DNA from 2 places in the Clostridium fessum genome. Region 1 is predicted to be linked to the other one. Evidence: riboswitches for the same ligand, from Rfam matches in the RefSeq annotation. Region 1 holds a riboswitch; the other holds the start of a gene.
What was found. A riboswitch is a leader RNA that binds a small molecule or an ion and turns the genes downstream of it on or off. The one in region 1 is predicted to bind molybdenum cofactor.
Positions count from the first base shown of each region.

Region 2: linked by a shared signal. The riboswitch ahead of PG862_RS10355 (substrate-binding domain-containing protein) and the one ahead of PG862_RS02355 (DVU_1555 family C-GCAxxG-C-C protein) in region 1 are both predicted to bind molybdenum cofactor.

Region 1 is NZ_JAQEQF010000001.1:488,152-504,742, reverse strand. Features, by position in the region: gene PG862_RS02365 (peptide ABC transporter substrate-binding protein) at 1-1,621, shown strand, start outside; gene PG862_RS02360 (FCD domain-containing protein) at 1,914-2,621, shown strand; molybdenum cofactor riboswitch at 3,207-3,326, shown strand; gene PG862_RS02355 (DVU_1555 family C-GCAxxG-C-C protein) at 3,532-3,972, shown strand; gene PG862_RS02350 (molybdopterin-dependent oxidoreductase) at 4,058-6,979, shown strand; gene PG862_RS02345 (pyridine nucleotide-disulfide oxidoreductase/dicluster-binding protein) at 7,394-9,688, shown strand; gene PG862_RS02340 (DVU_1557 family redox protein) at 9,694-9,930, shown strand; gene trsS (radical SAM (seleno)protein TrsS) at 9,978-11,579, shown strand; gene PG862_RS02330 (DVU_1553 family AMP-dependent CoA ligase) at 11,609-13,498, shown strand; gene PG862_RS02325 (NifB/NifX family molybdenum-iron cluster-binding protein) at 13,650-14,051, shown strand; gene PG862_RS02320 (DVU_1551 family NTP transferase) at 14,063-15,748, shown strand; gene PG862_RS02315 (molybdopterin-binding protein) at 15,770-16,591, shown strand, end outside.
Region 2 is NZ_JAQEQF010000007.1:111,533-128,123, forward strand. Features, by position in the region: gene rfbA (glucose-1-phosphate thymidylyltransferase RfbA) at 222-1,115, shown strand; gene rfbB (dTDP-glucose 4,6-dehydratase) at 1,130-2,152, shown strand; gene rfbD (dTDP-4-dehydrorhamnose reductase) at 2,152-3,006, shown strand; gene glmM (phosphoglucosamine mutase) at 3,186-4,538, shown strand; gene greA (transcription elongation factor GreA) at 4,542-5,045, shown strand; gene PG862_RS10325 (nitroreductase family protein) at 5,075-5,587, shown strand; gene PG862_RS10330 (SEC-C metal-binding domain-containing protein) at 5,948-7,093, shown strand; gene PG862_RS10335 (2-hydroxycarboxylate transporter family protein) at 7,115-8,407, shown strand; gene PG862_RS10340 (ethanolamine utilization protein EutH) at 8,505-9,590, shown strand; gene hypD (trans-4-hydroxy-L-proline dehydratase) at 9,801-12,236, opposite strand; gene PG862_RS10350 (trans-4-hydroxy-L-proline dehydratase activase) at 12,254-13,174, opposite strand; molybdenum cofactor riboswitch at 13,761-13,882, shown strand; gene PG862_RS10355 (substrate-binding domain-containing protein) at 14,010-14,930, shown strand; gene PG862_RS10360 (ABC transporter permease) at 15,141-15,824, shown strand; gene PG862_RS10365 (ABC transporter ATP-binding protein) at 15,811-16,521, shown strand.

The sequences.
Region 1 (16,591 bases):
CGGCGGCTCGACCCAGACAACAGAGACAGCAGCGGCTGAATCTGGAAGCGAAGAGGGCGGCAGCTCGGCTGAGGGCGGCAAGGTGCTTCGCTATCAGGCAAGCACTCTGGTAGACTCCCTGGATCCGGCACTTTCCAACGACTACACATCCAGTGGTGTTATCTCCCAGTTTATGATGGGTCTGATGACCAAGGATGAGTCAGGTGCTCCGGTTTATGGCGTGGCGGAGAGTGAGGAGAAGTCCGAGGATGGTCTGACCCTGACCTTCAAGATCCGTGACGACGCAAAATGGTCCAACGGCGATCCGGTAACGGCAAACGATTTCGTTTACGCATGGAGACGAGTAGCCGATCCGGCAACTGCAAGTGATTACCAGTTCTTTATCACAACTGCCTGCATCGCAAATGCAGAAGAGGTAACAACAGGTGAAAAACCGGTTGAGGAACTGGGTGTAGAGGCAGCGGACGATAAGACATTAGTCGTAACTTTAAGCTCTCCGTGTGCTATCTTTGATTACCTGATGGCATCCGGCGCATGCTTCCTGCCTTTAAATCAGAAATTTGTAGAGAGCTGCGGCGGTAACTTTGCAACTTCCGCAGATACCCTGTTAGCAGATGGTCCGTTCAAGGTATCTTCCTATGAGCCGTCTGCCATGAAGGTAGAATTAGTAAAGAATGATCAGTTCTTCGGCGCATCCGATGTGAAACTCGACGGCGTTGAGTTCTCGATCATTACCGACAGCCAGACAGCAGCCCTTTCTTTTGAGAATGGCGATCTGGACGTTGTAACCTTAAGCGGTAACCTGGTAGAGCAGTATGAGGATGATCCGAGATTCTCCACCAGAAGTGACGGTTACAACTGGTATCTGACCCCGAACATGAAGAAAGAGGGGCTTGACAATGTAAATATCCGTAAGGCACTGGCAAAATCGTATGACAAAGAAGCGATCACAACCCGTGTTCTGAAGGATGGTTCCACACCGATGGATTACTTCGTACCGCAGGGCCTTGCAACCAATGAAAAGGGCGAAGATTTCCGTGAGGCAGCAGGCAGCGCATATGACAGCTGGACCTACGATGTAGAGGCAGCAAAAGAGCTGTGGAAGACAGGCCTTGGCGAGCTTGGCAAAGATTCCTTATCCTTCACTTTAATGTGTGAAGATACTGATTCTGCACAGGCTGTTGCACAGTTCTTACAGAGCGAGTGGCAGAACAACCTGCCGGGTCTGACCATCGAACTTCAGGTACTTCCGAAGAAAGCCCGTCTGGAATACATGCAGAAAGGTGAATATGATATCGGTCTTACCCGCTGGGGTCCGGACTACGCAGATCCGATGACTGATCTGGATATGTGGATAACCGGCAGCTCCACCAACTACTCCCAGTTCTCCGATGCAGACTACGATGCAACCATCCAGTCCGCAAAGAAGGGCGATCTGGCACTCGACCAGGATGCTCGTTGGGAAGCTTTAGTTGGCTGTGAGAAGACGCTGGCAGATCAGTGTGTTCTGTTCCCGATTTACGGACAGTCTGTAGCCGTTATGACCAATCCGGATGTAAGCGGTATCCAGTACTACTCCGTAGGGCTTCCTTATCTGTTCATCAATGTAGATAAAAAGTAATAAATAAAAACAGATGGATCAAAATCTGAAATGATTTTAGATTCAAAGCGGACCGCAGGGCAAGAAAATGTACCCTGCGGTTCGCTTTTTTCTGTCATAGAAGTATTTAAAGGGATGATTTACACGAATCGGAAATGATGATACAATCATAGAAATGGGTAGTGTGATGCTGCCAAGGTAGAGATTATATCGATGGATGTGTGTGGTCCATTGTGAAATATGAGAATAAAAATGGATGTTAGGAGCATGAGGATTTACAGCTTAAAATGGGTTAGAGCATAAGGGAGGAAAAATGGCAGGGAAAAAACGAAACAGCAGCTTTGAAATACTGACAGCCATGCAGGAATTAAACACCCCGGCGGGAGCGCTCCAGCTGGCGCAGATCCTGCATCTTCCGTCCGCCAGCATCGGGCGGGAGCTTCTGGATTTGGAGAAAGCAGGGCTGCTTGTCAAGGTGCAGAATAAGGGGCGGATCCTGACGCCGCAGGGCGAACGCTTTCTGGAAGAAGAACGGTCACGCCGGGAGAAGATGAAGGCGGCGAATGAGCTTATCGAGGCGGCGTCGATGGAGACAGAAAGCGGGCTGGAGGATATTCTTTTAGTGCGGAAACTCCTGGAGGGATATGCGGCGGAGGCGTGTGCAGAGCGGATTGATCCGAAGGAATTGCAGAAATTAAAAGATCTGCAGGCAGACTATCTCTATGCAATCCGCCATGGAAGGGCGGGAAGCGAGGAGGATCTGGCGTTCCATCTGAAGATCGCGCATCTCTCAGGCAGTCCGTCTATCCTGCGGATGTTAAAGCTCATCCTGACCGATCAGGACGCGTATGCGCGCTTCAACCAGGCGGCAGTCCGCTCTGATGAAGTCCGGGAAAATGAACACGAAAGCCTTCTGGCAGCGATCGAAGCCAGAGACGGGGCGCTGGCGCGCCGGGAGATGGAGCGGCATCTGGAGCATGTAGGGGAGAACCTGCAGGCGTATTTTGCGGGGAGAAAGTAGGATTTGTACGGATTATAAATAAGAAAAAATTTATGCAAATCACATTTTCGATGCGGAATTTGTATGTGCATGAATTCTGTTCTTAAATATGCTTGCGTTATCTGAAATAAAAAATAATGGTTTGCAGAATAAAATTTAAAACAGAAAAAGAAAATGAAAAAAAGATACTTAAAAATGTGAGGATTTATAGCGGATAAATAACAGATATTCATGTTTGATTATGAATCAAAAAGATATAAATTTCATATAAGTGAAATTAAAGTGAACAAAATTCACGTTTAAACAAATGAAAATGAAAAATTATAAAAGTGTGTGGATCGTTATTTTTAAAAAAAATACTCGATCAAATAGTAGAAAGAAAGAATACAAATCTTCAAATAATACAATATTTGAACGGAAGTTATGCTGAAATCTTGTAAGTAAACAGATATTACAAGGGTAAAATAGCATGTTGAAAATCCCGTATTGAGGTAAAATAAGGGGCGAACAAGTGTCCTGTCGATGTAAAAAATTTCAAAATTATGAAAAATGAGATTGACTTTCGATGAAAAGCAGAGTACCATAGAGGTATCAAAACCAAAATAGAAACAATCTGTTTTTCGAGCCGAAATTGCTAAGCGGGAAACCGTATGCAGTCAGGCCAATGGGTACATCTGGAAATGGAAGTGCCTTCCGCATTTGAAAAGAAAGAGAGATTCGCTTTACATCGATGGATACGGGAAGCTGTCAGGCTTCTTGTATAGATAGGGTATATATGTGCTGGCAGATAGGTATAGGTATAGGTATAGATATAGGTGTATCCATATCTATAGGTGCAGATGTATATACAAACTCGGATACGTTAAGCGGTACTGTCTTTTCAGAGGCGGTGCCGCTTTTCTTTTTGTGTTTCTAAGAACAGGAGGTGCGGATGGAGCCGGATATTAAAAAACTGAACCAGCTGCTTTTATCGGGAAGCTGCTGCAGTCAGGCACTTGTATCACTGGGACTTACCCTTAAGGGCGAGGAGAACCCGAGCCTTCTGAAGGCATCTGCAGCACTCTGTCTGGGAGTCAGAAGCGGGCTGACCTGCGGAGCTCTGACCGGTGCGGCGATGATGATGGCGCTCTTTGAGCCGGAAGCGGCATACAGCGAGATGATACCGGAACTGGCAGACTGGTTTCAGGAAAACTATGGTGAAATCTATGGAGGAAGTGATTGTCATTCGATTTTAGGAGATAACATAGCCAACAAGGCACTTCGGTGTCCCCAGGTGGTAGAGAATACCTACCGCAAGGCCAGAGAACTTCTGGAGGACTATGGCGTGGATCTGGCGGATCTGGCAGAGATGCTGGAAAACGCGGATGACTAAGGAATCGTAAGTATTGGGTATGATGCGGAAGGATAGTCGGAAGCATCAGGGCTCTATTTATTTTAAAGAAGGAGGACGAAACAGCATGAAATTAAGAAAAATGATGTTGAACATCAACGGTGTTGATCGTATGTTTATGTGCGATCCGGAAAACGATAAACTGTCAGATGTTCTGCGCCGGATCGGTCTGACCGGTGTTAAGGTTGGATGTGGAACCGGTGTCTGCGGTTCATGTTCCATCATTCTGAACGGACAGGTAATCCGTTCCTGTACCAAGAAAATCAGCCAGGTAGAAGAGTATTCCAAGATTACCACCATCGAGGGTATCGGTACTCCGCAGCATCTGCATCCGTTACAGGTTGCATGGATGAACTGCGGTGCTGTACAGTGTGGTTTCTGTGTACCAGGCTTCATCGTTTCCGCATATGCTCTGTTAGAGCAGAACCCGGATCCGACCCGTGAAGAGGTTCGTGACTGGTTCCAGAAGACAAGAAACGTATGCCGTTGTACCGGATACAAACAGATTGTAGATGCAGTTATGGCTGCAGCTAAGGTTATGCGTGGCGAGTGCAGCATCGAGGATATCAAGTTCCACAATCCGGAAGATGGCAACTACTACGGAAAACCGGTTGTTCGTCAGGATGCACTTGGTAAGGTTTGTGGTCTGACCGACTACGGCGATGATCAGGCTCTTAAGATGCCGCAGGGCGTTTTATATGCAGCTATCGTTCAGCCGAAGGTTACCCATCATGCAAAGATTCTGGCTATCCATACTGAGGAAGCTGAGAAGATGCCGGGCGTTGTTAAGGTTATCACAGCAAAAGACCTCATCGCAGCAGGCGGAACTAACATCATGGCTGAGGGTCAGTTCCATGAGAGAAGTACTGTTATGACACCATCCCGTAAAGTTCTTCAGGATGAGAAGATCTATCGTTACGGTGATGTTATCGCTATGGTAGTAGCTCATACACATCGTCAGGCTCGTGCAGCAGCCGCTAAGGTTACGATGGAATACGAGCAGCTGCCAGAGTATCTGACATATCTGGATGCAGTTATGCCGGATGCTATCCGTATCCATGAGGATACTCCGAACATCTTCTGCGAGCAGCCGGTATTAAAGGGAGCAGGTCTGGAAGATGCAGAAGAGGTAAGAGACTTAATCGACAAAGCACCGCATGTAGTAGAAGGAAGCTTCTCCTCCTCCCGTGAGCCGCATCTTTCCATCGAGGGTTGTGTACTTCAGTCTTACTGGGGCGATGATGGCCTGCTGACCATTCAGTGTAAATCCCAGTGTGTATACTCCTCGATCGGACGTCTGGGTAACTGCCTTGGTGTACCGAAGGATAAATACCGTATCATCATGAACCCGACCGGCGCAAGCTTTGGATGGTCTACCAACGCAGGCGATATCGCACTGTGTGCAGCTTGTACCGTAGTTACCGGCGAGCCGGTATCCCTGTCCATGTCCTATGAAGAGCATCAGCACTTCAGCGGCAAACGCTGCCCGGCATACTCCAATGGCCGTCTGGCATGTGATAATGAAGGTAAGATCCTGGCTGCTGAATTTGATATCGGTATGGACCACGGCGCTTACTCCTGGGGCGGTGACGACGTTATGACCAAACCGGCACGTTTCACCTTCTTCCCGTACAATGTACCGAACGTAGCAGGTCTGGTTCGTGTAGCGAACGTTAACCATGCATTTGGTACTGCTTACAGAAGCTACGGTTCTCCGCAGGCATATACACTCAGCGAGCCGCTGATGGATATGATGGCAGAAGAACTGGGCATGGATCCGTTCGAGTTCCGTTATAAGAATATCTGCCGTGAAGGCGATAAGAATATCAACAGCTATGTATATCCGCAGTATCCGATGGAGAAGATCATGGATACCATGCGTCCAATCTATGAGAAGGCGGTGGCTGATGCGAAAGCAGCTGACACACCGGAGAAGAGAAGAGGCGTTGGTATCGCATGGGGCGGCTTCAACGTTACTGAGGGCGGCGGCGACAGCGCTGAGGTTGCTCTTGAGCTTATGCCGGGCAACAAGATCCGCAAATACGACACATGGCATGCAATGGGCCAGGGTGCTACAACCGGTTCTCTGGTAGTAACACTGGAAGCTCTGAAAGAAATGCATCTGACACCAGAAGATATCCAGCTGATTCAGAATGATACCAAGACCTGTCCGGATACCGGTATGGCTGGTGCCAGCCGTTCCCTGTACATGGATGGTAATGCAACCATCATCGCAGCGAACAAGCTTCTGGCAGCTATGAGAAAAGAAGATGGTACACTTCGTACCTATGATGAGATGAAGGCAGAAGGCATCGAGACCAAGTATCTCGGCCGTTACGAGACCAACACAACTCCGGGTCTGTGCCGTCTGGATCCGAATACCGGTATCGGCGACCCGACTCCGGCATTCACATACTGCCTGAACCTGGCAGAGGTTGAGGTTGATACTAAGACCGGTAAGACTACCGTTCTGAAATTCACCTGTGTTGACTTCGTTGGACGTATCGGTAATATCGATGCTGTTAACGGTCAGGCATACAGCGGTATCATGCATGGTATCGGCTTCGCCCTGAAAGAGGACTACGCAGACGTTAAGAAACATGCGAACATGTTTGGCGCTGGCACTTCCTACATCAAGGATGTTCCGGATGATATCAACCTGATTCATATCGATGGCGCTATCTCTGATGGTCCGTTCGGTTCTTCAGGTGCTTCTGAGGCATTCCAGGCATCTGGCCACTGTGCAGTTCTGAATGGTATCTACAATGCCTGCGGCGTACGTATCCATGAGATCCCGGCACTTCCGGAGAAGGTAAAAGCTGGTCTGGATGCAATCGCAAAGGGCGAGAAACCGTACGAGCCGAAGAAATACTTCCTTGGTTCCGATATGTATGAGGAACTGGAGAACATCAAAGAGAATCCGGTACAGGTAGGAACCCAGAGCTTCTACGTATCCCTGGATGATCCGACAGCTGAGCGTCCGTTCTAATCCGATTAGGAAGAGGAATGCGTGGCTGCACATAAAGCGGGCAGCTGCGGCAAGGTGTATCGCGTGATTGTAAATAAGAATTAAATAAAAGCTGCTGCGAACCTGCAGAATCTATGTTTAGAGAGGTAGGTTTTGCAGCGGCTTTTTTGTAATTATGGTATATAATAAAAAGTATTAAAAGTTGGCTCTTAGAATTTTTACTTATCGATGGAGGACGGGATAAATGATTCTGGGAGAGGATAAATGGTTACTGTTCACGGGTAGGCACTTTTGGAACCGAAAGTGCCGTAAGAAAACGTGGTGGCAGCAGGAATTTGCCGTATTTAAATGCGAAGCCACGGCAAATTCCGTTACTGGGCACGTATGCGTGAACAGTAACGATAAATGCAGGAGAAAAGAAGGGAGGTCCGCCCTGTGAGCTATTTGGAAGATTTTGAGAAGACGCTGGCGGAGAAATGCCATCAGAACGAGCCGCCGTTCTGCCAGGCAGCCTGTCCGTTCCGGCTGGATATCAAGGGGCTGGAAGAAAAGTGGAAAAAGGGACGTTTCAACGCGGCGTACCGGACCTATCAGAATACGGTGGGATTTCCGGATATTGTGTCGAAGTTGTGCAGCCATCCGTGCGAGAAGGCATGTCTGCGTGCAAAGCTGGACGGGGGGATCGCGATCGGGCTTTTAGAGCGGGCGACGGTCGAGTACGCGAAGCGGAAGGCACCGAATGCGTATAACCTGCCGTCGAAAGGAAAAAAGATCGCGATCGTCGGAGGCGGTCTTTCGGGGCTTGGCTGTGCACTGCGTCTCTGCAATAAAAAGTACGAGGTAACGGTTTATGAGCGGGAAATGGTTCTGGGCGGTCAGGCGAGAAACCAGATGGATCCGGCGGAATTTGATGCGGAGATCGAGGCACAGTTCCAGTTTGAGGAATTTTCACGCCATCTCGGTGAAACGGTAACGGATCTGGAGGCACTCCGGGCGGACTATGATGCCGTGTATGTGGCAACTGGGGCAGATAGCGCGGACTTTGGTCTGGAAATGGACCCGGACGGCGCATTTGCAACCCGGACACCGGGCGTTTTCATTGGAGGTTCCCTGACAGGCGGCGACAGCATGAAGGCGCTGGCAGATGGGCTGGCGGTTTCGCTTGCCATCGAACGGTATCTGAAAACGGGCGGCATGAATGAGCCATTTCGAAAGGAAGGGACACTTTTAAATCTTCAAATGAATGGGATCGAGCGTGCCGATCGGGTGGTTCCGGCAAACGGGGAATCGTATACGGAGGAAGAGGCGATGCAGGAGATCACGCGCTGCCAGAAGTGTTCGTGTGATGCCTGTATGCGTGCCTGTGATCTGATGCGCCTGCATGAGAAAACACCGCGCCGTTTGTATGAAGAGGTTTACATAACAATCCATCCCGGTACGTTATCGCGCGATGGTACGTGGGCGACCAGACTGATCAGCACCTGCGACCACTGCGGGCTTTGCAAGGAAGTATGTCCGCAGCATATCGATTTCAGCCAGTTTCTGCTTGACAGTATGCGGGCAATGCAAAAAAAAGGCGCGATGCCGTGGCCATTTCACGATTTCTGGCTGCGCGACATGGCATATGCCTCCGGAAAAGCGGGGCTTACGCGGAAACCGGAGAATGTTAAGAAGAGTTCCTATGCATTCTTTCCGGGATGCCAGCTCGCCGGTTCGGATCCGCGCTATGTGACGCGGACGTATGAGTGGCTGCGTTCCAAAAAGCCGGATGCGGCGATCTGGATGACCTGCTGCGGTGCGCCTGCCGAATGGGCAGGCGAAGTGGACATCCACGCGGCACATCTGGAGGAAATGTGGCGGCAGTGGAGAGAGCTTGGCGAACCGACAGTGGTTTTAGCATGCCCGAACTGCCGGAAGATGTTTGAAGAATACCTGCCGGAGCTTCCGGTTGTCTTTCTGGCGGAAGTGATGGAAGAGTGGGGCATGGAGAAAGATGCTGCTTTGGAACCGGACAATGCTGAAAAGGGTGAAATGGAAGCGGGAAGTACCCAGCAGGCCCAGTCCTATGCCTTGTTTGATCCCTGCGCCAGCCGCTATTACCCGGAATTGCAGGAGAGTGTACGCCATCTGGCGGATGCGGCGGGGATTACGTGGGAAAATCTGCCGTATGACGGGAAAAAGGCGCGTTGCTGCGGATACGGCGGACATATCGGGATTGCTTCTCCGAGTCACACAAGCTATATGACAACTTCCCGTGCAAAAGAGGAGGAACTGCCGTATGTGACCTACTGCGTCAACTGCCGGGAGTCCTTTGCCGGACAGGGCAAGGAGGCGGTACATATCCTCGATCTGCTGTTTGGGTTAAATGGTGCGGGACGTCCGGCAGCGACAGTGACAGAGCGCTGGCACAACCGCCTGGCGGCGAAACGGGAACTGCTTAAGACATATTGGAATGAGACGATCGAAGAGGAAACACACATGAAATTAGAAGTTGAGAAGAAACTGGAACGCAAATTGTCAGCGGGTCAGATTTTGCTCGAAGATATGGAACAGGTCATTGAACACTGTGAGCGGGAAGACCGCGGTATCATCGACCCGGAGACGGGACATCGAATCGGGCATCTGAAGATCCAGCATATGACCTACTGGGCAGAGTACGAGGTGCTGCCGGACGGCGGTTATAAGCTCTGGAATGGCTACAGCCACCGCATGAATCTGGAAGGAGAGTGATGAGTATGCCGACGATTGATGGAGGCGGAAGAGATCAGCGGATCAAAGAGGCATTGGAAAAAAAAGTCATCTGCCGCCGGTGTCAGGTGGAAATGGTGCCGAAATCCACATTTTTTGACTATCTGGGGCACAATTTCCACACCGAGATCCTGTGCTGTCCGAAGTGCGGCGAGGTATATCTGCCGGAAGCGCTGGTAAAAGGACGTATGGCGGATGTGGAGAGAGAGCTGGAAGATAAATAGAGGATATATAGAAGATATATAGATTAAGGGGATGCAGGAAGATGATAATGGATTCGCAGGATAGAGGCGTCCTGCCGGAAGAAATGCGCCATACATACAGTGTTTGTCCGGTCTGTTTAAAACGCATTCCGGCAAAGCGGGAAGAGCGGGACGGGCAGATATATCTGGTAAAAACCTGCCCAGATCACGGGACATTTTCCAGTGTAATCTGGAGAAATAAGCGTAAGTTTGCCGACTGGCGCGGGGAACGTCCGGCGGTGGGAGAAAATGAAAATCTAAATTGCCCGGCGGGCTGCGGTCTGTGTGCGGAGCACAGACGCGCCACCTGCTGTACCTTGCTGGAGATCACAGCGCGGTGCAATATGAACTGTACCTTCTGTTTTGCGGAGCCGGACGGGGCAAAGGATCCGTCCTTAGACACGGTAAAACGCTGGATCGACGATCTGACGGATCCGGGAAAGACACTTTTGCAGCTTTCCGGCGGGGAACCGACAGTGCGGGACGATCTGCCGGAGATCGTGGCGTATGCGAAGCAGGCTGGCTGTAAATATGTGCAGTTAAACAGCAACGGTCTGCGCCTGGCGGAGGACGAGGCATTTGTAAAGCGTCTGGCGGATGCGGGACTTTCGTTTGTATTTATGCAGTTTGACGGTGTGGACGATGCCGTATATGAAAAACTGCGCCGCCGTCCGATGCTGGAAGTGAAAAAACGGGCGATCGAGCAGTGCGGTCGGTATGGAATCGGCGTGACGCTTGTTCCGGTCATTGTTCCGGGCGTCAATACGGAGCAGATCGGGGACATCATCCGGTTTGCCATTCAGCGGTCGCCGTATGTGCGGGGCGTGCATTTCCAGCCGGTCAGCTATTTTGGGCGTATCCCGGAGCTTCCGGCGAATGATGACCGCTATACGCTGGATGAACTTTTGGAGGCGGTTGTCAGCCAGAGCGGGGGGCTTATCAAAGAGGAACAGATCGCGCCATCTTGCTGCGATCACCCGATGTGTGGGTTCCACGGGGATTTTATCGTGATGCCTGGGGATAAATTGATGCCGCTGACAAATTATAGTGGAAAAACCGAGACAGAACCGGAGGGCGAAGGCTGCTGCTGCGGTCCGGATCCGGCGGAGAAGAACCGTGAATTTGTCGGACGCCGCTGGGAACGGCGCGATTTGGAAGAGACGTGCTGCTGTGGAGAAAGCCAGCCGGAACCAGAAAGCTGCTGCTGTGGCGGAACTCAACCGGAACCAGAAAGCTGCTGCTGTGGCGGAACCCAGCCAGAATCAGGAAACGGCTGCTGTGGCGGAACCCAGCCAGAATCAGGAAACGGCTGCTGTGGCGGAACCCAGCCAGAACCAGAAAGCTGCTGCTGTGGCGGAAATCAGCCAGAACCAGGAAACTGCTGCTGTGGCGGAAATCAGCCCGAATCAGAATCCTGCTGCTGTGAAGAAGAGCCGGTTGACATAACAAATATGGAGGATTTCTTAAAGCGTGCCAAAAGCCACGGCTTCACGATCACATCCATGGCGTTTCAGGATGCCGGTAATCTCGATATCGAGCGCCTGCGCCAGTGCAGCCTGCATGTGTATAAAGACGGGAAGAAGATTCCGTTCTGTGCATACTACTTGTCTCCGATGGAAAGAGGCAGATAATAGAAGCGCAGAAAGGAGAGGTGAAAAAAATGGATACAAATGAGTGCAGTCTCTGCCGTCCCGGTGGATTTGCGCTGACGAGGCAGATATTCCAGTTTGCGGGAATTGAGATACCGGAGGCGGGAGCGGCAGATACGGAGTCTATAGATCCTGCAGTGCCGTTTCGCGTCATCGACATCGGCTGCGGAGCTGGCGGCACGATGCGCTGGCTTTCTGAGCATTGCCCAGGCTGGCAGATTTCCGGCTTGGATAAGAATCCGGATGTGCATGAACCTGGCTGGATAGAGACTGGATGTGCGGAGAAACTGCCATATCCAGATCAGACGGCAGATATCATTCTGATGGAATGCAGTTGTTCCAAGGCTGCGGAACCGGCGGCGGTGCTCCGGGAGGTGTACCGGGTGTTAAAACCGGAAGGATGGCTTTTGATGAGCGATATGTATGCCCGGAAGAAAGAGCTTTTCTTAGACGGGATGCTGGGACGGCTGGAGTCTGCTAAAACAATCCGTGACCGGCTGGCGGAGGCGGGATTTGTGCTTGCAAAGATGCAGGACGCGTCGGGAACATTGGCGGAGTGGATCGGGCAGCAGATCTTCGATGGAAATCTGGAATCCGTCTGCGCGGCGCTGGGGGCGGAACGGAAGATTTTAAAAGAAGCGGGCTGCGGTTATTTTATTGCAGCGGCGCAGCCGTCCGGGTTATGGCGGACACTTTCGTATGTAAAGGAGAAAAGTCCATTTTATCAGAAGAAATTTACATCCGTCTGGGGACAGCTTGGGGAAATGGCAGGTTCCGATGTACGGCTCGCGCCGGATTCGTTTTCATGGGCGGATTTCCGGACACTTCCCCTCACAACCCCGGAGGAACTGAAAGCGGAGCCGGAAACATTTTTATGTGTTCCAGCCAAGGAGATCGCGCGGATCATCACGCTGAAAACCTCCGGCAGTACAGGGGCACCGAAGCGCCTGTTTTTTACCGAAGACGATCTGATGCAGACGGCGGATTTCTTTGAAACAGGGATGCAGTACATGGTAAAGCCGGGCGATCGGGTCACGGTTTATATGGAAGGACCGGGATTTTTTTCGATTGGAGGACTTTTAAAAGAAGGATTGGGGCGCATCCAGGTGGAGACGAAGGTTCACGGGCTGATTCACGATATGGAAGCGGCAGCGCGGGACGGCGAGGGGGCAGACTGCCTGATCGGTGTTCCAAGCCAGATGTATGCGCTGGCAGCCCATGCGCCGGGACTTCGCCCGAAAACAGTGCTTTTAAGTGCTGATTATGTGCCGGTCAGCGTGCAGCGTTTTTTGGAAAAAACATGGAGCTGCCGGGTCTTTACGCACTGGGGTATGACGGAAACTGGTTACGGCGGCGGTGTGCAGTGCGGGGCGCGCGGGGGTTACCATCTGCGGGATCGGGATCTTTTGATTGAGATTCTGGATCCGGATACGGGACAGCCGGTGCCGGAAGGGCAATACGGCGAGCTGGTTCTGACAACGCTTCGGCGGCGGGGAATGCCGCTTGTGCGCTATCGGACCGGCGATCTGGGGCGGATGATTGCAGAACCGTGTGCCTGCGGATGTTTAAAGCCAAGACTTGATAAGGTTGAGGGACGGCTGGATGACAGCGTCCGGCTGTCCGGCGGCAAGGTGCTTTCCATGCACATATTAGATGAGCTTTTATTTGCCCTGGATGAGGTGGAAGATTTTCAGGCATCTTACAATGCGGCGCAGAAGCATCTGACGGTGGCTGTTATGAAGAAAGCGGGTTATGCAGATGCGGTAGGAAGCAGAGTGAAAAATGTCAAAGCAGCATTAACGGAATACTTTGGGAACTGCCTGACCGTTTCTGTGATAGAAAAAGAAATTTCTCCCTATATCGGTTCGGGAAAAAGGCGGCTAATCATCGAAGAAAAATAAAAACAGGCAAAAATTGAATGGAAAAATTCAATATCATGAAAAACTTGACGATGAGTTTTGATTGCAGTATCATAAAGTTAAAAATAATCGAGAAATTCTGAAAAAAATCAGCAAATTTTGATAAGAAGCTGATAAGAACAAGGAGAAAAAAATGAACATAGCAATTGCATCAGAGACAGAGGAGATCGACGGACTGGTGCCGGCGACTTTTAAGGAGAGTCCGTTTTTGATGATTATTGACGCGGACAAGAACCAGATTTTCCATGTCTATGGAAAACAGGATCCGGACAATCTGGTATTTGCGAAGAAGGTGGTAGAACATGACTGTGAGGCAGTCATCTGCGGACCGATCGAGAAAGAACCGTTTGAGATACTGGTAAAGGCGGGCGTGACCCGTTATCTGGGAAGCGGGCATACGGTTCAGAAGGCATATAGCTATATGAACCGTTATAAACTGGAGCTGATCCGCGACTACATCGGCGGACCGGGACCATTTGGACACAGCCATGATTTCAGCTGCGAGTGTGGGGAAGAAGAGGAACACGAGCACTAGGAAAGGACAGAATGCGGACGATTTATTTGATCCGGCATGGGAAGCCGGAATTTCCAGATGAACGGAAATATTGCATCGGGCGGACGGATCTGCCGCTTTCAGAGGAAGGGCGGACACAGATTCGGGCGCTGGGGGAGACATTTGCGGGACGCAGAATTGAAAAGATTTATACCAGCCCGTTAAAGCGCTGCCGGGAGTCAGCCGCGATCCTGCAGGAAGTGATTGACAGAAGTATTCCGATTGAGGTCGTAGATGGTCTGGCGGAGATTGACATGGGGGAATGGGATGGTCATTCCTTCGATGAAATCCGGGAACAGTTTCCAGCGGAGTATGTGGCACGAGGGGCAGATATGTACGATTTCCGACCGCCGCAGGGAGAGAGTTTTGCAGATTGTGCAGGGCGCGCCAGGACAACCTGGAATGAACTCCGGATGAAGAGCCGGGGCGATATTCTGGTAATCGGACACGCGGGTTGGTTTCGGACACTGATCAGTGGCTGGGAGAAGCGGAAAAAGACAGAACTTCTGCAGATTCCCTTTGGCTACGGACAGGTGTATGAAAGAAAGGATTATGTATTTGACGCCTTGATCTCGGCGGCGGGGCGATCCTCGCGGATGGGGGATTTCAAACCACTCATGAAGCTCGGCGCCCAGACGGTCCTGGAACGTGAGATACAGACGCTGCGGGCGTGCGGCGTACATGAAATCACGATCATTACCGGACGCCGGGCGGAAGATATACGCGCGGCGGCTGCGGGACCGGGAATCCATTTCATCCACAATCCGGCGTATGCGGAGACGAAAATGTTTGATTCCGTCTGCCTGGGGCTTTCCTATTATAAGGAAAAGCGGAAAACGGCAGGAAAAGAGACGCTGGATGGCATTTTCTTTTTCCCGGTGGATGTGCCACTGTTTACGCCATTTACGCTGGAATATGAAAAATACCGGTTTGCGGAAGGCGATGGGGATGTCTATCTCCCGGAGTATGAGAAAACACCGGGGCATCCGCTTCTGATCCGTGCAGATGTGATCGAAAAACTGCTGCAGCATGACGGGACGATGGGACTTAAAGGCGCCTGTGAACAGCCGGGAATCCGCCGGATTTTCCTGGATGTGCCGGATCCAGGCTGCGCGTTTGATGCGGATACGCAGGAAGAGTTTCAGAAATTGCGTGACTGGGAGAGAAAACGTCCTGTCCCGGACAAAGAGGAGTGCGAGCGTCTGCTTGCATGGTTCCACACGCCGGAGGCGGCGGTGCGCCATAGCCGGGTGGTTGCGGAGCTGGCCGTGGAATTGGCAGATAGAGTTCTAAAGTATAGGGCGGAAAGGTGTGTGGAGATGACATACAAAAGCCCGCCAATCGATAAATATAAAATCTACGCGGCGGCGCTTCTTCACGACATCGCTAAAGCATACCCCGAACATCCGGAGACAGGGGCGGGATGGCTGCGGCTTCTGGGACATACCGGGATCGCGGATATCGTTGCGGATCATATGGATCTGCCGGAAGAAAAGCTGGGATATCTGAATGAAAGCCTGATCGTGTATCTGGCGGACAAGCAGGTACAGGGAGAACGGCGTGTAACGATCGAAGAACGGTTTGCGGCAAAACGGGAGAAATTTAAGCATAACCCGGAGGCGCTGGAGGGCGTGGAACGGCGGTATCAGCTGGCAAAGCGTGCGGAGGCATTACTGTAAAAAGGAAAAGAGGAAAATCATATGAAATTAATGAAAACAACCGAGGCAGTCGGACAGGTACTCTGCCATGACATGACGCAGATTATTCCGGACGTGACGAAGGACGCCGTATTCCGTAAGGGACATATCGTGCGCGAGGAGGACATCCCGGTGCTGCTTTCCATCGGAAAAGATCATATTTATGTCTGGGAAAAGGACGATACAAAATATCATGAGGACGAGGCGGCGGACATTCTGCGCGGCATCTGCCAGAATGAGTATATGCGTGCAACCGATCCGAAGGAAGGCAAGATTGAGCTGATTGCGGAGACGGACGGTCTGTTTCAGGTTGATGAAGAACGCCTCTTAAAGGTCAACAGCCTGCCGGAGATGATGATCGCGACCCGCCGGACGAATTTTCCGGTAAAAAAGGGTGATAAGTTAGCCGGAACCCGTGTGATCCCGCTGGTAATTGAAAAAGAAAAAATGGAGGAGGCGAAAAAGGCAGCGGGTTCAGAGCCGCTGTTAAAGCTGATTCCGTATAAAAATAAGAAAGCGGGCATTGTGACGACCGGAAATGAAGTATTTTATGGACGGATTGAGGATAAATTTGGCCCGGTCATCCGGGACAAGCTTCAGGAATTTGGTGTGGAAGTTCTGGGACAGAAGATTATAGGGGACAATCCGGATAAAATCACGGAGGCAATCCGGGAATGGCTGGATCAGGGTGCCGATTTTGTTGTCTGTACCGGTGGCATGAGCGTCGATCCGGATGATACGACACCGAGCGCGATCAAGCAGACCGGGGCGGAGGTTGTCTCCTACGGCGCGCCGGTACTTCCGGGAGCGATGTTCTTGCTGGCA
Region 2 (16,591 bases), on a different contig from region 1:
TTTAAATACGGCAAATTCCTGTTGCCACCACGTTTTCTTACGGCACTTTCGGTTCCAAAAGTGCCTACCCGTGAACAGTTACGATTGTACAATGCAAGAAAGAAGTGCAAAGCAAATAAATTTGCAAGCAGCAGGCAAATGTGGTATATTACTTATAGTGATGAGATCTGCCTTTTTTTAGAAAAGAGGCGTGAAAATAAAACATATGAGGAGAACAAGATATGAAGGGTATCGTTTTAGCAGGCGGTTCAGGCACACGCCTTTACCCGCTGACACGCGTAACTTCCAAACAGCTGCTTCCGATTTATGACAAACCGATGATTTACTATCCGATCTCCGTTCTGATGAACGCGGGAATCCGGGATATTCTGATTATTTCGACACCGGATGACACACCGCGTTTTAAGGAATTGTTGGGCGATGGACATCAGTTTGGTTTACATTTAAGCTATGCCGTGCAGCCAAGTCCGGATGGACTGGCACAGGCATTTATCATCGGCGAGGAGTTCATCGGAGACGATTCCGTGGCGATGATTCTGGGCGACAATATTTTCCAGGGTCAGGGACTTGTGAAACGCCTGCGTGCTGCCTCTGCCAAGAAAGAGGGCGCGACTGTATTTGGCTACTATGTCGATGATCCGGAGCGCTTCGGTATCGTAGAATTTGACGACCAGGGCAAGGCGATCTCCATCGAGGAGAAGCCGGAGAAACCGAAGTCCAATTACTGTGTAACGGGTCTGTATTTCTATGACAACCGGGTAGTAGAGTATGCGAAACAGTTAAAACCGTCTGCCAGAGGCGAGCTTGAGATTACCGATTTGAACCGCATCTATCTGGAAAATGGCGATCTGGATGTCATTCTTCTGGGACAGGGCTTTACCTGGCTCGATACCGGTACACATGAGTCCTTAGTTGAGGCAACCAATTTCGTTAAGACAGTAGAGACCCACCAGCACCGCAAGATCGCGTGCCTGGAGGAGATTGCGTACTTAAACGGCTGGATCAGCAAGGAAGAAGTGCTGGAGGCATACGAGGTATACAAGAAAAACCAGTATGGCAAATATCTGAAAGACGTACTGGATGGGAAATATGTTGATAAAATACATCAGAATTAAAAGGAGTTAAAACAATGAAGATTATCGTGACAGGCGGAGCCGGATTCATCGGCGGAAACTTCGTACACCATATGGTAAATAAATACCCGGAGTATCAGATCATCAATCTGGATCTTCTGACCTATGCGGGTAACTTAGAGACACTGAAACCGGTTGAAAACAAACCAAATTACAAATTTGTACACGGCGATATCGCAGACCGCGACTTCGTATTCAAGCTGTTTGAAGAGGAAAAACCAGATGTCGTTGTAAACTTTGCAGCGGAGAGCCACGTAGACCGTTCCATCACGGACCCGGAGGCATTTGTCCGTACCAATGTCATGGGAACGACCACCCTGCTGGATGCCTGCCGCACCTATGGAATTAAACGTTATCATCAAGTATCGACCGATGAGGTATACGGCGATCTGCCGTTAGACCGCCCGGATCTCTTCTTCACGGAGACGACCCCGCTTCATACCTCCAGCCCGTACTCTTCTTCCAAGGCGAGTGCGGATCTGTTTGTATTGGCATACCATAGAACCTACGGACTTCCGGTGACAGTATCCCGCTGCTCCAACAATTACGGTCCATATCATTTTCCGGAGAAGCTGATTCCGCTGATGATCAGCCGTGCGCTGGCAGACGAGGAACTTCCGGTATACGGCGACGGCGCGAACGTTCGCGACTGGCTGCACGTATCCGATCATTGTGAGGCGATCGATCTGATTCTCCACAAGGGACGCGTCGGTGAGATTTACAACATCGGCGGACACAATGAGAGGACCAACCTGGAGGTTGTCAAAACCATCCTGAAAGCGCTGGACAAGCCGGAAAGCCTGATCCGTTACGTCAAGGATCGTCCGGGTCATGACCGCCGTTATGCGATCGATCCGACCAAGATCGAGACGGAGCTTGGCTGGAAGCCGAAATACAATTTTGACACCGGCATTCGTCAGACGATCGACTGGTATCTGAACAATCAGGACTGGTGGAAACACATTTTAAGCGGTGAGTACAGCCAGTACTTCGAAAAAATGTATGGAGATAGATTATAATGAGAGTATTAGTGACAGGCGTTAAAGGCCAGCTTGGCTATGACGTGATGAATGAGCTGAAAAAACAGGGTCTTACTGGCATCGGTGTGGATGTCGATGAGATGGATATTACCGATGCAGAGGCATGCCGCCGCGTGATCACCGAGGCAAAGCCGGATGCAGTGATCCACTGCGCTGCATATACTGCAGTAGACGCAGCGGAACAGAATATGGAACTCTGCCGTAAAGTCAATGCAGATGGAACGAGAAATATCGCTGAGGTCTGCAAAGGTCTGGACATCAAAATGATGTACATCAGCACCGATTATGTATTCAACGGTCAGGGCACCCGCCCGTGGGAGCCGGATGACCACCGGGAACCACTCAACGCCTACGGTCAGTCGAAGTATGAGGGTGAGCTGGCAGTCGAGGAGCTGGTAAAGAAGTTTTTCATCGTCCGTATAGCGTGGGTATTTGGCGTGAACGGCAAGAACTTCATCAAGACGATGCTGCGCGTTGGCAAAGAGCGCGGGGCAGTCAGTGTTGTGGATGATCAGATCGGTTCCCCGACTTACACATACGATCTGGCACGTTTGCTGGTTGATATGATTCAGAGTGATAAATATGGTCGTTACCATGCGACGAATGAGGGACTTTGCAGCTGGTATGAATTTGCAGTTGAGATCTTTAAACAGGCGGGCATGGACGTCAAGGTGACGCCGGTCAGCACTGCCGAGTATACAGCTGCTTATCCGGGTCAGGCAAAACGCCCGATGAACAGCCGGATCAGCAAAGAAAAACTTTCGGACAACGGATTTGAGCGCCTTCCGTCCTGGCAGGATGCGGTAGGTCGCTATCTGAAAGAAATTCAGTAAAAAATGTGCAATCAGACATAGAAAGCAGCAGCGGCAGAAAGTGTGAAGCGCCGTTGGCTGCAGGATTTTCTTCAGGTTGGAATCAAAATCGTAGAAGGTCATGTATGTTAGTGGGGTATTTCCATAAATGTACATGACCTTTGGACTCTGTATTTGATGATGTAGGAGGAACTCTCAAAATGGGTAAATATTTTGGAACAGACGGATTCCGCGGCGAGGCAAATGTGACGCTGACCGTGGAGGACGCCTATAAAGTAGGTCGTTTCCTGGGCTGGTACTATGGACAGAAGACGAAAGCAGATCGCTGCCGGGTCGTGATCGGCAAGGATACGAGACGCAGCAGCTATATGTTTGAGTATTCGCTGGTATCGGGACTGACCGCTTCCGGCGCAGATGTCTATCTGCTTCACGTGACAACTACTCCGAGTGTATCGTATGTTGTACGCACCGAGGAGTTTGACTGCGGTATCATGATCTCCGCAAGCCACAATCCATACTATGACAACGGAATCAAGGTCATCAATGGACGCGGCGAGAAACTGGAGGAGGAGACGATCGAGAAGATTGAGTCGTATCTGGATGGCGAGATGGGCGAAATTCCATTTGCCAAGCGCGATGCGATCGGACGCACCGTTGACTATGCAGCGGGACGCAACCGCTATATCGGTTATCTGATTTCCCTGGCAACACGGTCTTTCAAAAATATGCGGGTAGGTCTGGACTGTGCAAACGGAAGCGCTTCCGCGATTGCGAAAAACGTATTCGATGCACTGGGCGCGGAGACGCACGTCATCAACAACACGCCGGACGGTCTGAATATCAATACAAATTGCGGTTCCACCCACATCGAGGGACTGCAGAAATACGTGGTTGAAAATCATCTGGACGTTGGATTCGCTTATGATGGAGATGCGGACCGCTGCCTGGCAGTGGACAGTGAAGGCAAGCTGGTGGATGGCGACAAGATCCTCTATGTATGCGGAAAATACATGAAAGAACAGGGCACGCTGGTCAACAATACAGTTGTCACCACGGTTATGTCAAACTTCGGTCTTTATAAGGCATTTGAGCGCGATGGTATTTCCTATGAGAAGACGGCAGTTGGCGATAAGTATGTCTATGAAAATATGTCCCAGAACGGCCACTGCTTGGGAGGCGAGCAGTCGGGTCATATCATTTTCAGCAAGCACGCGACGACCGGAGACGGCATTTTAACATCATTAAAGCTGATGGAAGTGATTCTGGAGAAGAAAGAGACACTTGCAAAGCTGGCTGACGAGGTGCAGATTTATCCTCAGGTTCTGAAAAATGTCAGAGTCAAGGATAAAGAGGCGGCGCAGGCAGACCGCGACGTGCAGGCGGAGGTTCAGAAGGTATCGGATGCGTTGGGCGATACCGGTCGAATCTTAGTTCGTCCGAGTGGTACGGAGCCGCTGATCCGCGTGATGGTCGAGGCACCGACGGATGAAATCTGCGGAAAATATGTAGCACAGGTTGTAGAAATGATAGAAAAAAAGGGACTGGCAGAGTAAGACATGAGAGAGCAGCTGACAGAAAGTGATGTAAAGAAGATTCAGGAAGAGATCGACCATCGGAAGCTGGTGGTCCGCAAAGAGGCGATCGAGGCGGTCAAGGAGGCGCGCGCACAGGGTGACTTGAGCGAAAACTTCGAATATTATGCTGCTAAGAAGGATAAGAACCGGAATGAAAGCCGTATTCGCTATCTGGAAAATATGCTGAAGCACGCTAAGATCGTATCGGAAGAATCCCGCCCGGATGAGGTCGGAATGAATGATACGGTTACCCTGTATTTTGAGGATGACGACGAGGAAGAAGTATACCGTCTGGTAACGAGCATCCGGGGCAATTCCCTGGAAAACCGGATCAGCATCGAGTCGCCGCTCGGAAAAGCGATCGAAGGACACCATGTGGGTGACCAGGTGGAAGTGAAGGTCAACGATAAGAGCAGCTATGTGGTGGAGATCCGGAAGATCGAGAAGACGGGGGAAGAGGATTCGGATCGGATTCGGAGCTATTAGTTGTAACGCAAAGGAGAGTTTTGATTACTATGAAATTTGAAGAATTATGTGATGCACGTTATTCACTTCGTAAATTTGACAGCCGTCCGGTTGAGGCAGAAAAATTACAGAAAGTGCTGGAGGCGGGACGCAAAGCCCCGACGGCACATAACTTACAGCCACAGCGCTTTTTCGTGATGCAGAGTGAGGAGGCTCTGGCGAAAGCGGATGCATGTACGGCGTGTCAGTTTCATTCGCCGGTTGTGATTGTAGCAGCCTATGATCCAGAGATTTCCTGGAAAAGGGAAGAGGACGGGAAAAACCATGGAGAGATCGATGTGACATTGGCGGTTTCCCAGATGATGCTGCAGGCAGCAGAACTGGGACTGGGAACAACGTATGTTGGTATGTTTAATCCAGAAAAATTGCTGGAGCAGTTCCCAGAGATGAAGGGCTTACAGCCGACGGCCTATCTGCCGCTTGGATATCCGGCAGAGACAGCTCATCCGTCCAGGCTGCATACAGATCGCAAGCCGCTAGAAGAGCTGGCAGTATTTCTGTAAAATATAGACAATCCGTAACTGTTCAGTACCTTCACAGTCACGCGCAAAAATCCATTAAAAATTGCCTGCGGCAATGGGATTTTTGCCTGCTGGCCCATGTTTTCGTACGGTCAGCGCAGTAAATGCGCAGACCTACTGAACAGTTACGACAATCCTTTATTTACCATAATCCTTAATCGATACAGTCTGTTTCCTGAGAAGCTTGGAGACAGGCTGTATTTTTGTGTAATGCCAATGATGCGCACTCGCGCGAAGCAGAAATATGTAACGATATATCTTGCAATCCATGTGCATTTAAAAGTATAATAAAAAAATATGAAGAGAAGCATGAAACGATGTAAGATGAGAAAAGGAAATGGTATGTTATTAAGAGAATATTTAAAAGAATGGACCAAAGAAGACTTATTAAACGAAGCAAGAAGCTACGAGTTAAAGAACTGTTCCCGGCTTAAAAAGGATGACCTGATTGACCGAATTGTTGAATATTTAACGACAAAAGAGGCACTCCGGGGCAGACTTTCATGCCTGACGAAAGAGCAGATGGTGCTTTTTTGCAAAGCCTGTACCGAGCCACAGAAAATTTCTGCAGAAGAGATTATGGATGGAATGCAGTTATATAAATACGTACTTGGAAGTTTTGAGGAAGTGAGTGACTGCTTTACTGTCTTTGAAGAGATTGCACAGGGGTTTAGCGGGATTGACGATGAGGCATTCCGGGCGGTTCAGAGCAAAAAAGGCTGGCTGATGAAGTGTATCAGCTTCTTTATCGATTATTATGAGATTGCGCCGTTGGAAATTTTGTATGAACTGTACAAATTGAAGGTGAAAGGCACGATCGAAGAAATGATCGGGATGCTGGAGGAAATGCCGGAGGACATCACAGAATCCTGCATTTTCCCGATGGAGAAACTGGGAATGCAGGACCTGCCGAAAGAGAATCCGCTTTATTCCGAGAGGGGATTGTATGTACATCTTCCAGTTTTTGAGGGTGATGGACTCACTGCTTTGTTGAAACAGCAGCAGAATAAAAAATTCTATATTCCGTCTGCACAGCAGTTGGATGAAATCTGTCAGAAAGGGTATGAGTCAGGGGTACTGGCTTATAAGGAGCTGGAGTCCTATTTCATAAAAAAATTGGATGTGTCGTATGAGAAAGCGGCTAGATGGTGCTTTGAGACGTGGACCAACAGCTATGAAGGAAAATCACCGGCAGAACTGATGAATAAGATGCATGAAGAAGGGATTGTTTTCCAGAGCGAGCAGCAGATGGGCGAATTTTTAAGACTTCTCATGGATGCGTTCAACAATACGAGAACAAAAGAAAACCGTGGAAATAAACCGTGGGAATTAAGTGAGAGAGGTATGATCGGCGGCATGCCGGCGATGGTGCCGGAAATGTCCCAGCCAGCACCGGTAACCGCGAAAAAGGTGGAGAAGATTTATCCGAATGATCCGTGTCCTTGCGGATCTGGGAAGAAATATAAGAAGTGTTGTGGAAGAAATTAATACTCAGAGGTGAAATGAAAAATGCAGCAAGAGAGGAAAGAAATATCTGGCAAAGCTAATACGATCGCTGGTTTTTCCATCCCTCTGTATCTAGGCATCTTGGCGCTGGTGGTGGTCTGTATGTATATAGACTGTCTTCCGGCAGGCTTGGTCGGCGGCATGATTGCGCTGATGGTGCTGGGCGAGGGACTCAATTTTTTAGGAAATCATACACCGGTTGTGAAAACGTACCTGGGCGGCTCGGTCATCTGTATTCTGGGGGCGGCGGTCATCCAGGCGCTGGGGCTGATTCCGGAGCAGACGCATGAGATCCTGGACAATTTTGTCAACAAAGAAGGATTTCTGGTCTTCTATATCTCAGCGCTGATCACAGGAAGTCTTTTCAATATCGACCGCGGGCTTCTGATCCGCGCAACGGTGAAACTGCTTCCGACAGCTGTCATATCGCTGGCAGTCGGCGTGATACTTTCAGGTCTGCTCGGTATGGTGATGGGGGATAGTTTTCTGGAAGGCATCCTGTATATCGGTATTCCGATGACGAGCGGCGGCATGACGGCGGGAGCAGTGCCTCTGTCGGCAATGTATTCGTCGGTTCTGGGGACGGACGCCGGACAGATCCTGACGCGGATCGCACCGGCGACGGTGCTGGGAAATTGTGTAGCGATCATTTTTGGCGGTTTAGCCAATAATATCGGCGAGCGAAAGCCATCCCTGACCGGAAATGGCTGCCTTGTCAATGACGGTCACGAAGTGAAGAAACAGCCTCCGATGAAACCGACCTTCGCACTCTTATGTACGGGGCTTATCATTTCAATGGCATTTTATGAACTGGGGGCGCTCTGCCATCATTTTATTTCGATTGTACCGACGTATGCGTGGATGATTGTAGCAGTTGTGATTGTGAAGGGAACGGGAATCCTTTCAGAGCGCCTGGAGGACGCGGCGAGAGAGTGGGGACAGTTCGCGATCCACAGCTGGACAGCGGCGGCGCTGACCGGAATCGGGGCGACGCTGATTGATTTAAAGACGATTTTACACACGATCACTCCGTTTTATCTGCTCAGTGTCGTGCTGATTGTCGGGGCGATCACACTGACCGCCGGATTGATCGGCATCAAGATGGGATTTTATCCGCTGGAATCATCGATCGCAGCGGGGATGTGTACAACGAACATGGGCGGCTCCGGAAATGTAGCGGTGCTCAGCAGTTCGAAACGGATGGAACTGCTTCCATTTGCACAGATTGTGACGCGTTCCTGCGGGGCACTGATGCTGACCATCGGGGGCGTGCTGATACAGCTGCTGGCGAGGTAAAAAAGAATTGTGATTGACAGAGAAATGTGCCTGATAGAGGGAAAATAAGTGAAAACAGGGGAATAGAGAAATAGGGAAAAGCTGGGAGGTAGGTCTTATGAACATATTCATTGCGATCATGCTTGTATTTGCGGCAGCCGGGCTTTTGGATGAGATACTGGGAGGAAAGCTGGGGCTGATGCCGAACTTTGAAAAGGGGCTTGCCACCATGGGCGGTCTGGCGATGTCCACGGTCGGATTTTTTGCGATCGGAGTTACATATGTGCAGACCCACGCGGAAGCGATTGCAGAGGCGGCAAAGCATATGCCGTTTGATCCGGCGCTCATTCCAAGCTGCCTTCTGGCGCCGGATATGGGGGCGCTTGGCATGGCACAGAAGCTGGCGGCGACACCGGCTCTGGCAGCATTTACCGGTGCGATGGTAGCAGGCAGTCTGGGAATGACGGTCGGATACCAGCTGCCGGTCTTTCTGGCAGCCGTTCGAAAAGATGAAATAGGAGAGCTGATGCGGGGATTCATCTTCGGGCTGATTGCCATACCGTCTGGTCTGGCGGTCGGAGGTCTGATGCTGGGTCTGCCTGTCCGTCAGCTCTTTTTTAATATGATCCCGGTGCTGGTGCTGTGCGTGGTGCTGATTGCGGCATTTGTGCTGGTTCCGGAGCTGACGATGAAGATCATGATTTTCATCGGAAATGCGATCCGTATTTTTAGTTTTTTCCTGTTTGGTGTGGCAGTCTTCGGAATTTTTATGCCGAAGTATGCGGTTGTCGAGAATGCTCTGATTGAGGAAATGCTTTTTATGGTACTCCGTATGGTCATCGCAGCGTGCGGCGGTCTGGTGTTGTCGCAGGTGGCGTTAAAACGTCTCCAAAAGCCGATCCAGCGCATCGGGGCGATCCTGGGTATCAATGAGGAGGCAGTTGTCGGACTGTTCCTTTCCTTTATACAGAGCCTTGCGATGCTGCCATTGTTTTCCAAGATGGATAAGCGCGGGAAAGTATTAAATGCCGCTTTCTCTGTGGCAGGTGCCTATGTAGTAGGCGGTCAGATGACCTTGGTAGCGTCCCTGATACCGGGAAACTGGGTAACAGCCTATATGATCAGCAAGGTGCTGTCAGGCGGTCTGGCAGTTGCCCTGGCGTTTATCTCAGCTGAGAAGATTCCCGCATTAGGTGGCGAGTAACAGCAAATTTGACTAAAATTATCTAAGAAGGACAAAAATGATAACAGAGTAGAGCGGAATATCTGATATTGAGATAAGGATAAAGAAATAAGAAAGCCCCGGCAGTTTCGCTGCCGGGGCTTTCCGCCCTTTTGGGGCTATATCATTTTCATAGAAGGCATTAATAGGTTACAATGAAGACTTTTAGAGTTGTCAAACTGTTGCGAGCAATTAACAGCAGCCACAGCCTCCAAAGCTCTGCTCGGTTCTCTCAATGATCTCGTTCTGAAGCGGTTTATCCAGGTTACGGAAGTAGTCACTGTATCCGGCTACGCGGACGATCAGTTCTTTGTATTCCTCCGGGTTCTTCTGAGCTTCAATCAGAGTCTGGCGGTCGATAACGTTGAACTGCATATGATGTCCGTTCATAGCGAAGTAGGAACGAATCAGAGCAGCCAGGTTGTCAATACCCTTCTCGCCTGCGATAGCAGCCGGAGTAAACTTCTGGTTCAGCAGAGTACCGCCGGTCTCACAGTGATTCATCTTGGAGCAGGATTTAACAACTGCGGTCGGTCCGTTGATATCAGCGCCTTTTTCTGGGGAAATACCCTCAGACAGCGGGATATGTGCCAGACGTCCGTTCGGGCTTGCGATCATAACATCACCGAAGTATACGTGGCAGGTGGTCGGAAGCATATCTACATGATATACACCGCCTCTGGTGGTAGGTCTGCCGGTGATATAATCTTTGTACTCGTTGAATACGCTTACCATGATGTCATCTGCATAATCATCATCGTTGCCGTATTTCGGAGTCTTATTCTTAACCAGGTTCAGGATATCCTCATGACCCTTGAAGTCGTCATTCATAGCGTCGATGAGTTCTTTCATGGTAAACTTCTGATTGTCAAATACGTTGAACTTGATAGAGGAAAGTGCATCGGAAATGGTTCCGATACCAACACCCTGGATATAGCTTGTGTTGTATCTTGCACCGCCAGCGTTGTAGTCTTTACCTTTCTTGATACAGTCATCGGTACAGATGGAAAGGAACGGAGCCGGCATCATTTCTGCGTAAATTCTCTCGATAACCAGGTTGCCGCGCATCTTAACATCGATGATGTACTCAAGCTGTGTCTTGAATGCGTTCCACAGTTCGTCGTAGGATTTAAAGTCTTCTGCCTTGCCGGTGTGCGGTCCGATCTGTTTTTTGAACATTACATCGTAGCCATCATACAGAGCGAGCTGTAAGCACTTCGGGATGTTTAAGTAACCGGTCAGCCAGTAAGCCTCGGTTCCCCAAGCACCTGTCTCAACACATCCGGAGCATCCAGCGTTTCTTGCATCTACCAGAGATTTACCCTGATTTACCAGCTCCTGAATCAGCTCATCGGTATTGTAGAATGCCGGCTGGCCCCAGCCCTGACGAGCGATCTCGCAGGCTCTCTTTAAGAACTTATCCGGAGTAACTTTGGAAATCTGTACGTTGGAGTTCGGCTGGTTCTGTCTCATATCTTCCATACAGTCAAGGATTAAGTAAGAAACAGCGTTAACTGCATCAGTACCATCTTCCTTCACACCGCCGGAGTTGATATTTGCGAAGTCTACATATGTACCGGACTCTTTTAAGGTTACGCCAACCTTAACCGGAGCCGGAGAGTTGAACAGTTTAACCCAGAGGCACTCAAGAAGCTCAAGAGCTCTTGTATCATCCAGAGTACCTGCAGCGGTATCTTTCTCATAGAACGGAATCAGATGCTGATCCAGACGACCCGGTGTAAATGCATCCCACGGGTTTAACTCGGTTGTAACACCAAGGTGTGTAAACCAGTACATCTGAAGTGCCTGCCAGTAGGTCTCCGGTTTGTGCTCCGGAACAACCGCACAGTTAGCTGCGATCTGCTCGAGCTCTGCTTTTCTGACCGGATCCTTCTCCTCAGCAGCTTTCTCAAGAGCCAGATCGTGATATCTCTTACCTAAGATAATGATAGCATCGCAGCAGATATCCATAGCGCGAAGTTCCTGCTCTTTGTCATAAGCTTCCGGATCATTGAAGTAGTCAAGCTCTTTGATAGCCTGCTCGATCTCTTTCTTGTAGTCGCCGTAGCCCTTGATGTAGAAGTTCTTGCCGCCGGCTGTATGACCCGGTCCACGCTGCTCCATGAATTCGGTAAACATACCAACCTCATAGCAGTCTCTCCATTCCTGGGTCATAGCTTTTAAGAGATGCTCTCTGACTGCACGGTTCTTCCAGTACGGAATGATCTCTTCTTCCTGAAGCTTCAGATCGTCTTCGGTAACGGTAAAGTTAACCAGTTTACGATCATTCATAATGTGCATATCTTCGATGGTATGACAGCACAGCTCCGGGAAAGTCGGTGAACACTGCGGGTCTTTACCCTTCTCACCAACTAACAGCTCATCATCGCCTAAGTAAAGAGTTTTCTTGGAGAAATACTCTTTCAGAACGAGAGCTCTTAAAACCGGTACAGATACGGAACCTTCGTACTCTTTGTAAACATCGGTTTCAATTTTGGCTCTTTCCAGATCCAGATGCGGCTGGGTAGAGTGGCTGAGTCTTCTCAGTCTTTTAATTCTTTCGGTACATCCGCGGTCGTTGTCTTTTAACAGACCTTCTGGTGTGTTGATTACGAATGAAGTATCCATTTTTTCTGCCATTTAAATCATCCTCCTATATTGACTTTGTTGAAGCCCTGTTCTTCGAACATGGACTTAAAGTGTTCCATAAGCTCGGACACCGGTACGCTCATCTCATCATCATGGTACTCCATGTCGAGGCTGGCGTATTTACCCTTTCCGATGTCATGATAAGGTAAAAGGTTTACCTGACGTGCGTGAATATTGTTTTCCTTCAGGAAATGGATGACACTTTCAATGTGTTCATCGGTTGCGTTGACCTGCTGGATAATCGGAAGCCGGATATAAAGACCTGCGCCCTCATCACTTAATTTCTTTAAGTTCTCAAGAATCAGTGAATTGTCAACGCCGATATACTTCTTGTGGTCTTCCGGATCCATCACTTTGATGTCGTAAAGAAAAACATCTACGTAAGGAAGAATCCGCTTCAGATTCTCATAGTCTGTGTAGCCGCTGGTGTCGATGAAAACGCTGACACCGTTCTCGTGGAGCTTGCGACAGACCTCTTCCACATAGTCCATATGCTGGGAAGCCATAACCTCGCCACCGGAGAGTGTCACACCGCCGCCGGACTGCTCATAGAAGATTTTGTCCTTCATCGCTTCCTTGACAAGTGCATCTACCGTGTATTCCTTACCGGCTAACTCCCGGGCCTCTGTGATGCACCAGTCGGTACAGACGCCGCAGGCGGTACACTTGGAACGGTCAAATACAATCTTGCCGTCTACGATGGAATTGGCTCCCTGTTTACATTTTGCAACACATCGACCACAGGCGGTACATTTGTGATGATGAAAAATCAGTTCCTTATAATAATGCTGACTCTCCGGGTTGTGGCACCACATACAGCGTAAGGGACATCCCTTGAAGAAAATCGTGGTGCGGACACCATCGCCGTCGTGCGTTGAAAATTTCTGGATGTTAAATATGTAAGGAGTTTCTGCCATCCTTTCCCCCTCCTTTGCAAAAACTAGACTGTGTTCTAGTTCTGAGTCTATAATACTACAACCAACTCAAGAATACAAGAGTAAATTGAAAAAAATGTATTAATTTAATTTTTAACAGACGAATCTGAAAAATAATCATCCGATCACGCTGAAACAAGCGGAATGCGGAATGACTATAAAAGAAAATTAATATAACATATAAGATATCATAGAAAAAGGGGGCTTACAATCGGCAAAAGTGAGGATATTATGCATGAAAAGAAAGTGAAAATTGTAGAAAAGATAGAATGGTTTGAATATTCATAATATATAAAACAAAAACAAAAAATTAAGCACAGTTAAAAGAGTATCGCACAAATATGAAAAGGGAAAATCAAGATAGAAGTGAAAAAAGACTAAAAATCCAGAATAACAGTAGAAAAGAGCAGTAGAAAACAAAAGACAAAATAAATAAGAAGCTTGAAAAAATGAAAAAATTTCGCTCATGTGAAAGTTGCCCGGTTGACAAGAAGAATTTTGACATGGTATAGTAAAAATGTATAAGGATGTTTCGGGAAGTATTAGAAAAACCCGGACAGCAGAAGCCAGGAAAACTATATTTCGAGCTGAAAAACCTAACACAGTATATTGTCAGGGTTCACAGCCAATGGGTATCAGGGGAAACTCGGATGCCTCCCGCATTTGGAAAGAAATGCATTGGAAAGAGAAGTAGAACCTGCTGCTTATTAGGAAGAAAGGCAGCTGGTAAAAGGCGGCGCATCCTCTGCCAGAGTCTCGTTCCGATGAAATGTTTTTCAGAGTATTCTTAAACAAAAGAAGGGAGAAGAACAATTTTATGAAGAAGACAAACAGAATCATTGCATTAGCAATGGCGGCTATGACAGCATTGTCTATGACAGCCTGCTCTGGAAGTGCAAAAGAGACGACGGAGGCGGAAAGCGCCGCAGAGACAACCGCAGAGGCTGCTGAGGAAAGCAGTGCAGAGGAGACCAAGAAAGCATCCGGAGAGACGCTTCTGATGGCAACGACGACCAGTACCGATAATACGGGTCTTCTGGATTACTTAAAGCCAATCTTTTTAGAGGATACAGGTATTGACTTACAGTGGACGGCAGTAGGAACCGGTGATGCGATTCAGAAAGCAAAAGATGGTGAAGTCGATGTGATACTGGTTCATTCCAAAGCAAAAGAAGAAGAATTCGTGGAGAGCGGCTACGGTGTAGAGCGCTTCCAGGTTATGTATAATGATTTCGTGATCGTAGGACCGAAGGATGGTCCGATTGCAAAGACGGATGATATCAACGCTGCATTTAAGCAGATCATGGACGAGCAGCTGACATTTGTGTCCCGTGGAGACAACTCCGGTACCCATAACAAGGAGACCGGAATCTGGGAGAAGCTGGGAATTACAGATTATGAGAGCAATCCAAACTATGTATCGGCAGGCGCTGGAATGGCTGATACACTGGCGATGGCAGATGAAAAAGGCGGCTACTGCCTGTCTGACCGCGGTACCTGGCTTGCCAAGAAGGCAGATTTCCCGGATATGGATATTGTATGTGAAGGCAGCAAGGAACTTTTAAACCAGTACGGCGTTATCGCAGTAAATCCGGAGAAATATCCGGATGTCAACAACGAGGCGGCGAATACGTTTATCAAGTGGATCTGTTCTCCGGAAATCCAGACTCTGATCGGTGAATACGGCGTAGAGGAGTACGGCGAGCCGTTATTCTTCCCGAATGCAGAGCAGAAGTAGAATACTGCCGGATGATATGCGGCAGTGCTGGAATTAGCGTATTTAAACGAATAAAGCAGGCAGTTGAACCTTGCAGAATTTATAATGTATAAACAGGAAACCGGAGAAGGGAGGATGCACTTTTTCCGGTTTTTCTGTCATTAAGAATTGAGAAAATGAGAACGCCTGCAGAATATAAGGTGTTTCAGTGAATATGCTGGGAGAAAAAATATGGGAAACCTGTTTTCAAAATTTTTTGGTACGGTCGGAGTGATAGATTCTATCCGGGTAACGCTGGTGATGTCTTTCTGGTCAACCTTGATTGCGTCCATGCTTGGAATTTTTCTGGGACTTGTGCTGGAGCAGACGAAATTTCCAGGAAAAAAGCTGGTAGTCCGCGTGAACCGGACCTTGATGGGAGCACCTCCGGTCGTCATCGGACTGCTCACATATATGCTTTTGAGAAAAAAAGGTCCGTTTGGGGCGCTTCGATGGGTATTTACGATCAAAGGAATGGTGGCAGCCCAGGTTCTGATCATCACTCCGATCGTCTGTGGAATGGTATATTCATATGCGGTTCGCACGGCGCCTTCGATCCGGGCGTTTGCCAGGACGATGGGAGCTGACCGGCATCAGACCGCGCGGCTTCTGCTGCGTGAAATGAAAAATGAAATTTATTTTGCGGTTGTGTCTGGATATGGGCGTTCCATCAGTGAGGTCGGGGCGGTCTTTCTGGTAGGTGGAAATATAAAAAACAGCACCCGGACAATGACAACTGCGATTTCAACCCTGAAAGGTGCAGGCGATTATTATGAAGGGGTATTTTTGGGAGTGATCCTGATGCTTCTGGCATTTTCGGTACAGACATTGGCAGAACATTTCAGACAGGAGGAGACACCGGATGAAAATCTCTAAGCTGCAAAAGAAGATAGGTCAGTTTACGCTTCAAATCGAGGAACTGTATCTGGAGAGCGGGAAGGTTCATGGTCTGATAGGAACCAATGGCTGCGGAAAAACAACACTTTCCAAGCTGATACAGGGGATATTGGTTCCGGATGGCGGGAAGATTGATTACGAGGGACTGACACCCCGGGATATCACGATGACAACACAGAGACCGTATCTTTTGCATGATACGGTGTATCAGAACCTGATCTATCCGCTGAAAATACGGGGAATCCGCCCGGATGAGGCGAAGATGGATGCCTGGCTGGAACGATGTGGGCTTCTGCAGAAAAAAAATCAGTATGCCCGTTCCCTGAGCAGCGGAGAACAGCAGAAATTATCATTTATCAGGGCTCTGGTATTTGACCCTGCGTTTGTGATTGTTGATGAAACGCTTTCCAACCTGGATCCTGACAGTACAGAATTGTTTGAACAGCTGATGCGGGAGCAGCAGACGAAAAATAAGATGACATGGCTGCTAATCAGCCATCAGCTGGTGCATGTCCGCAAGATTTGTGACCAGGTACATTTTATGGAGCAGGGGAATGTTCTGGTGTCCGGAACACCGGAAGAAATCCTTCTTCACCCGTCGCATCCGTCCATCCGCCGGTATTTGGCAGATACGGAGGTTTCATATCGTGAAAATGAAAAAAATTCAGAAATATGAATATAAATGCGAGGCGATTGCGTTGAACATGAAAAAAATGGGAAGAGTTTTGCTTGGGATGATTGACACA